3 regions of the Arthrobacter sp. Y3221114 genome follow, and region 3 is predicted to be linked to each of the others. Evidence: riboswitches for the same ligand, from Rfam matches in the RefSeq annotation. Region 3 holds a riboswitch; each other region holds the start of a gene.

Evidence for each region. Region 3 has a riboswitch for thiamine pyrophosphate ahead of AC5RV3_RS11560 (YkoF family thiamine/hydroxymethylpyrimidine-binding protein). Riboswitches for the same ligand answer to the same signal wherever they lie in the genome.
Region 1: another riboswitch for thiamine pyrophosphate. It lies ahead of AC5RV3_RS06805 (NtaA/DmoA family FMN-dependent monooxygenase); the one in region 3 lies ahead of AC5RV3_RS11560 (YkoF family thiamine/hydroxymethylpyrimidine-binding protein).
Region 2: another riboswitch for thiamine pyrophosphate. It lies ahead of AC5RV3_RS04695 (ECF transporter S component); the one in region 3 lies ahead of AC5RV3_RS11560 (YkoF family thiamine/hydroxymethylpyrimidine-binding protein).

What each region holds. Positions count from the first base shown of each region.
Region 1 is NZ_JBNHHW010000002.1:570,392-572,644, reverse strand. Features, by position in the region: gene AC5RV3_RS06805 (NtaA/DmoA family FMN-dependent monooxygenase) at 1-829, opposite strand, end outside; TPP riboswitch at 860-969, opposite strand; gene scpC (succinyl-CoA:acetate CoA-transferase ScpC) at 1,168-2,253, opposite strand, start outside.
Region 2 is NZ_JBNHHW010000002.1:143,170-145,422, reverse strand. Features, by position in the region: gene mnhG (monovalent cation/H(+) antiporter subunit G) at 1-168, shown strand, start outside; gene AC5RV3_RS04700 (DUF4235 domain-containing protein) at 281-541, opposite strand; TPP riboswitch at 712-845, shown strand; gene AC5RV3_RS04695 (ECF transporter S component) at 889-1,509, shown strand; gene AC5RV3_RS04690 (ABC transporter ATP-binding protein) at 1,518-2,253, shown strand, end outside.
Region 3 is NZ_JBNHHW010000004.1:432,051-434,303, reverse strand. Features, by position in the region: gene AC5RV3_RS11565 (adenylosuccinate synthase) at 1-848, shown strand, start outside; TPP riboswitch at 951-1,061, shown strand; gene AC5RV3_RS11560 (YkoF family thiamine/hydroxymethylpyrimidine-binding protein) at 1,094-1,765, shown strand; gene AC5RV3_RS11555 (ECF transporter S component) at 1,782-2,253, shown strand, end outside.

The sequences.
Region 1 (2,253 bases), on a different contig from region 3:
GATTCCGTCCGGCGGCGGCGGCGCGTGCCCGCAGTTCGGTCCGCACCGCGCGCATGGCGTCCGGAGTGTCGGCGACGGCGAACACGACCTCGGCCCAGCGGGCGGCGAACTCCATGCCGCGCGGGGAGGATCCGGCCTGCATGAGTACCGGCCTTCCCTGCGGACTGCGCGGCAGGGTGATCGGACCGCGGCCCAGCGGACGGTCGCCGCCGCCGGAGCGGGACCGTTCGGGTATCCGGTGGACACGCTCCGGATCCGCAAACCGGCGTGCCGGCGCATCCGGTGTCAGCGCCCCGGGCTCCCAAGTTTCCCACAGGTCCACCACGGTCTGGACGACGTCGTCGGCCCGGTCGTAACGCTCCGATTTGGGCGGAATGGAGGGCAGGCCGAAGTTGGCGGCCTCGGCGTCCGTGGTGGACGTGACGATGTTCCAGGCGACCCGGCCGCCGGAGAGGTGATCCAGCGAGAGAAGCTTCCGGGCGATGGTGTAAGCAGGGGTGAACGTCGTGGAGATGGTGGCGGCCAACCCCAGGTGCCGAGTCGCCCCGGCAACCAGTGACAGGGTGACCAAGGGGTCGAGATAGATGGCGCCCTTGCCGCCCGTGACCAGCGTGGTGGCGAAGTCGCCCGCGTTGTCCTCCGGGACGGCCAGCGCGTCGGGCAGGAACAGCATGTCGAAGCAGCCTCGTTCCAGTGTCCGGCCCAGATCAAGATAAAACTCCGCGCTCAGCCAGTCGCGCCGGGAGAGCGGATGCCGCCAGTTCTCCGAATACTGGCTGGTGGGCGGGTTGACCATCGCCACCAGGTGCATGCCGTCGGATGTCTGCATTTTCGCGCCCTTCTGTTGAGTGAACAGGGCACGGGTGTGAGGGTTGCTCCCTGCGCTGGCATGATCCAGATCAGGTTCAACGGTCGAAACTTGAGAAGCTTCCTCTCAGCCCGGCTCACCGGACTCCCGTGTACAAGCCAGCAGCCTACCGTCTGCCGCACCGGGCGGCGAAAGACCGCCGGTACGACGGCGTCATACTCCCGGCCGGGGAGCCGGGGAGCCGGGGAGCCGGGGAGCCGGGGAGCCGGGGAGCCGGACGGCCGGAGAGCCGGAGAGCTGGAGAGCTGGAGAGCCAGAGAGCCGGACAGACCTCCGCCCGGGGTGGGCGAGGCCGGCCGTTACTGCTGCGCGGGGAGCATGCTGCCGGTCTCCACGAAGCGCTGGTGCCAGGACAAGGCCTCACCGAGCAGGTGCGGGGTGTGCTTGCCAAAGCTGTCCCGGCAGGCACGGTCGAAGTAGTCCTGCAGCATCGGCCGATAGTCGGGGTGGGCGCAGGTCTCGATGATCTTGCGCGCCCGCTGCTTCGGCGCGAGACCGCGCAGGTCGGCCAGCCCCTGCTCGGTGATCACGATCATCGTGTCGTGCTCGGTGTGGTCGACGTGGCTGGCCATCGGCACGATGCTGGAGACCTTCCCGCCCTTGGCGGTGCTCGGTGACATGAAGACGGACAGGTAGCTGTTCCGGGCGAAATCGCCGGAGCCGCCGATGCCGTTCATCACCTTGGTGCCGGCCACGTGGGTGGAGTTGATGTTGCCGTAGATGTCCGCTTCGATCATCCCGTTGAGCGAGATGCAGCCCAGCCGGCGGACCAGTTCGGGGTGGTTGGAGATTTCCTGGGTGCGCAGGATGATGCGCTCGCGGTAGTAGTCCACGTTCGCGTTGAACTCCTCCAGACCGGTGCGGCTGAGCGAGAAGGACGTGGCGGAGGCCATGCGCAGCACGCCCTCCTTGAGCAGCTGCAGCATGCCGTCCTGGATGACCTCGGTGTAGGCGGTCAGGCCGCGGTAGCCGCCGGCCGCCAGGCCTTCCAGCACGGCGTTGGGGATATTGCCGACCCCGGACTGCAGCGGGAGCAGCTGCTCGGTCAGGCGCCCGCGCCGGACCTCGTGGTCCAGGAACTCCAGCAGGTGGCCCGCGATTTGCTGCGAGTTTTCATCGGGCGGGTTGAAGGGGGAGTTCCGGTCGGGCGCGTCGGTGTGCACGATGGCCACGATCTTGTCCGGATCCACCTCCAGGTAGGGTTCACCGATCCGGTCGTCCGGATTCACGAGCGGGATGGGCCTGCGTTCCGGCGGCAGTGCGGTGCCGTGGTAGACGTCGTGCATGCCTTCGAGGCCGAGCGGCTGGGCGTTGTTGATCTCCACGATGACCCGGCTGGCCTCCCGGAGCCAGGTCATGTTGTTGCCCACCGAGGTGGACGGGAT
Region 2 (2,253 bases), on a different contig from region 3:
TCCGCGGCGGCATCCGACGACGTCGCGCCTTCCAGCAGCGACGCCGGCAGCGGTGTCGCAGCCGGCGGCCAGGACGCCGGGCGGCCGGGGGAGCGGCCCACCGCGGCGGCTGCGGCTGGTCCGGCGCGGAACGATGAGGACAACGCCGGGCCGGCGGACAAGAAATAACCCGCGGACAAAAGAAACCGGTCCGGTGGCGGGTTCCTGCGGACCGGAACAGAAGCGCGATGGGGGACGGGACCGCGGTCCCGTCCCCCATCGGGCCCCCTCAAGGAGCCGCTTAGACCATTTCCCGCGTCTTGTCGTAGCGGATGACCGCCTTGGCGGTGGCGCGCTTGGTCAGCACCTGGATCACGCGCGCCACGGTGCCGGACACCACGGCGAAGGCGACCGCCGCCCGCAGGCTGTTCTCCAGGTCGTCGTCGCTCTTCGGCGCATCTTTTCCGGTGACCATCTTCCAGACAAACCCCAGCAGCTGGCTGGCTGCCAGGCCCGCGCCGATACTCACCAGTGTGCCCAAGAGCCTCAACACAATGTTCATGCCCGCTCCCTTCCGGGGCCGGGGCCCCGTCTCAACTGCTGTTCCGGTTCCCAGCCTACTGCCCGGCACCCGCCCGGGCCGTAAGCCGTCGTGCGTTTTCCAAGGGTCTGAAGCCCGAATCGCCCGCCGCTGCGGGCGAGTGTAGACTGGTGCGTGCTGCTAGACAGCACCTATGACGACAGGGGAGCGTCCGACCGGCCGGTTCACACCGGAGACCGGGAGGGACGCTGAGAGTGCGGATGAACCGCAGACCCTCGAACCTGCTCCGGTTAGTACCGGCGAAGGGAGTCGAGTTCTCGGGGCGCGCCGCATGGCCGCCCTCCCCTCCTGCAACCAGGAGGATCCCAATGAGTACCGTTTCGAATGCACCCGCCACGCCCACCCCTGCCCGGAAGCCGCGGTACGGCTGGCGGGTGGTGGACATTGTCGTGGCCTCGGTGGTCGCCGTGGCCGTCGGCGTCATCTTCTGGGCCTGGTCGGCGGGCTGGCCGCTGATCGAGGGCCTGACCCTTGCCTTCCCGCCGTCCGCCGGACTGTACACCGGCGGTTGGCTGATGGCCGGCGTGCTGGGCGGGCTGATCATCCGCAAGCCCGGCGCGGCCCTCTACTGCGAGATGCTGGCCGCCATTGTTTCCGCGCTGTTGGGCACGAGCTTCGGGATGACTGTCCTGGTCTCCGGCCTGATCCAGGGACTGGGGGCCGAGGTCGTCTTCCTGCTCTTCCTGTACCGCAAGTTCAACCTCGGCGTGGCGCTGCTGGCCGGCCTGGGCGCAGGCCTGGCACTGTCCATCAGCGAGAACATCCTCTACAACATGCTCTGGGCCGCCGAGTGGCAGCTGGCCTACGTGGGCTTCGCCGCCGTGTCCGGCGTCGTGATTGCCGGGCTGCTGCCGTGGCTGGCGGTCAGGGGCCTGGCGAAGACGGGCGTGCTGTCCTCCTTCGCCGCGGGACGCTCGGCCGACGTCTGAGCCGGTCCATGGGAGAGCAGAGTACGACGGCGGTGCCCGGGCCCGTGCCGGTCCACGCCGAGGGGTGGGGCTGGCGGCATGCCGGCCGCAAGGATCCGGCGGTGCGCGGGGCCAGTTTCAGCATCGCCCCGGAGGAACGGGTACTGTTGCTGGGCGCCTCCGGGGCCGGCAAGTCCACGCTGCTGCACGCCCTGGCCGGCGTCCTCGGCGACGAGGGCGAGGGCGAGGAGACCGGCCGGCTCACCGTGGCGGGTGTCCGTCCCTCCGAGGCCCGCGGCCGGGCCGGCCTTGTGCTGCAGGATCCGGAGAGCCAGCTGGTGCTGGCCCGGGTGGGCGACGAGGTGGCGTTCGGAGCGGAGAACCTGTCGCTGCCGCGCACGCAGATCTGGGACAGGGTCCGCGATTCCCTGGCCGATGTCGGCCTGACGGTACCGCTGGATCACCCCACCTCGGCGCTGTCCGGGGGCCAGAAGCAGCGGCTTGCGCTGGCCTCCGTCCTGGCCATGCGGCCGGGGCTGCTGCTGCTGGACGAGCCGACCGCGAACCTGGACCCGGACGGCGTGCAGGAAGTACGCGACGCCGTGGCCCGGGTGCTGGACCGCACCGGCGCCACCCTGGTGGTGGTCGAGCACCGGGTGGCTGTCTGGGCGGACGTGGTGGACCGAGTGATCGTCCTCGCGGCCGGCGGCGGCGTGCTGGCCGACGGGCCGCCGGGCACCGTGCTCGCCGAGAGCGCCACCCGCG
Region 3 (2,253 bases):
AGGACGTGTTCGACGAATCGATCCTGCGGCAGAAGGTCGAAGGCTCGCTGCGGCAGAAGAACGAACTGCTGGTCAAGGTGTACAACCGCCGGGACGTGCACGTGGAGGAGGTCGTGGAGTACTTCCTGTCCTTCGCCGAGCGGCTGCGCCCGATGGTCATCGACTCCACCTACGTGCTGAACAAGGCGCTGGATGAGGGCAAGGTCGTGCTGATGGAGGGCGGCCAGGCCACCTTCCTGGACGTGGACCACGGCACCTACCCGTTCGTGACCTCCTCCAACCCGACGGCCGGCGGCGCGTCCGTGGGCTCGGGCATCGGCCCCACCCGGATCAACCGTGCCGTGGGCATCATCAAGGCGTACACCACCCGGGTGGGCGCCGGGCCGTTCCCCACCGAACTGTTCGACGACATGGGCGAGTACCTGCAGAAGAAGGGCGGGGAGTTCGGCGTGAACACCGGCCGGCCGCGGCGCTGCGGCTGGTACGACGCCGTGCTGGCCCGCCACGCCGCCCGGGTCAACGGCTTCACGGACTACTTCGTGACCAAGCTCGATGTGCTCACCGGCATCGAGCAGATCCCGGTCTGCGTGGCTTACGACGTGGACGGCGTCCGGCACGACGAAATGCCGATGACGCAGACCGAGTTCCACCACGCCAAGCCGATCTTCGAGTACTTCGAGGGCTGGACCGAGGACATCACCGGCGCCAGGACGCTGGAAGACCTGCCGGAGAACGCCCGCAACTACGTGCTGGCGCTCGAAAAGCTCTCCGGCACCAGGTTCTCCGCCATCGGCGTGGGCCCCGACCGCGACCAGACCATCGTGGTCCGGGACCTGATCAGCGAATAGCAGGACTGACGACGGCGGGGCGCGGGCAGCGAGTCCGCGCCCCGCTGCGTTACCACCCCCTGCTTAAACCTTTCGCGGGCGGTGCGCGCCATGGGTTAGACTCGTGGGCAACACGGGAGTCCGGTGAGCCGGGCTGAGAGGAAACTTCTCAAGTTTCGACCGTCGAACCTGATCTGGATCATGCCAGCGCAGGGACGTTGACTCTTTACTACCCGTGCCCCGTTTAACAACCGAAGGGCGCGAAAATGCGAACATCAGATTCGATCGTCACCGCGACGAACACCCCCACTGCTGCCGTCCGCAGCAATAAGTTCACCGCCACTCCCCGCGAGTTCGGCGTGGGCGCGAGATTGACCCTGGCGGTCATGGCCGACAACTACGCCGACGTCATCCTGACGGCACTGGACCAGGCCGACTCCACCGGCCTTGAGGTGCACACCGGCAAGGTGAGCACCTACCTGACCGGCGCCGAGCAGGATGTCCTGCGCTACCTGAGCCAGGTGATTGCCGCGGCTGGACGCACCGGGGCGCACGTCTCGGCCTCCGTGCTCCTGTCCCGGGGCTGCCCCGGCGGCGTCAGCTGCAAAATACCCGAGGGAGGCGCCGCCCTGTACTCGGAGATCCCGGAGCTGGAGCCCACCGGAATCGAGGCCGCCGCCGACTGGGCGCTGTATCCCCTGGCAGACGGCGGTACCGGCGGTGCCTCAGCCGACCACATGCGCGATATCTACGCCGCCATCGACTACGCAAAATCCACCGGTGTTGCGGTGCAGGCGGAGCATTTTGTCACCCGGATGGACGGCGATGTTGCCCAGGTGCTGCAGGCCATTGCCGCGGGCTGGATCCTGGTGGGCCGTTCCGTCCAGCACGTCACCACGCACGCGACGCTGTCCATCAACAGCCCCAGCGCCTCCTGAAGCGGAAGGACCAGCCATGTCATCATCGTCTTCGCAGCAGCATGCCCTCCCGCGCGGTGCCTGGACCCTGAAGGACCTCGTCCTCCTGGTTGTCCTGGGCGTCGTCTTCGGTTTCCTCTACTGGGTCTTCGTCCAGGCCTGGACCGCCCTGTCCCTGCTGATGGGGCCGGCCGGAGACCTGTCGCAGCACTTCCTGGCCGGAAGCTGGCTGCTGGTGGCTCCGATCGCCATCGCCATCGTCCAACGTCCCTTCGCCGGCGTGCTGGCCGAAGTCTTGGCCTCGGTGATAGAGGTGGTGTTCCTGGGCTCCGCCGTCGGTCCGCTGCTCTTTATCGCGGCCGCCATCCAGGGCATTGGCAGCGAGATCCCGTTCGCTGTCACCCGCTACCGTTCCTACGGCTGGCTTACCTACGCCCTGTCCGGGCTGCTCGGCGCCGGCCTCGTCTTCTTCTATTCGGCCTTCCGGTCCGGCTGGTACGGACAGGACC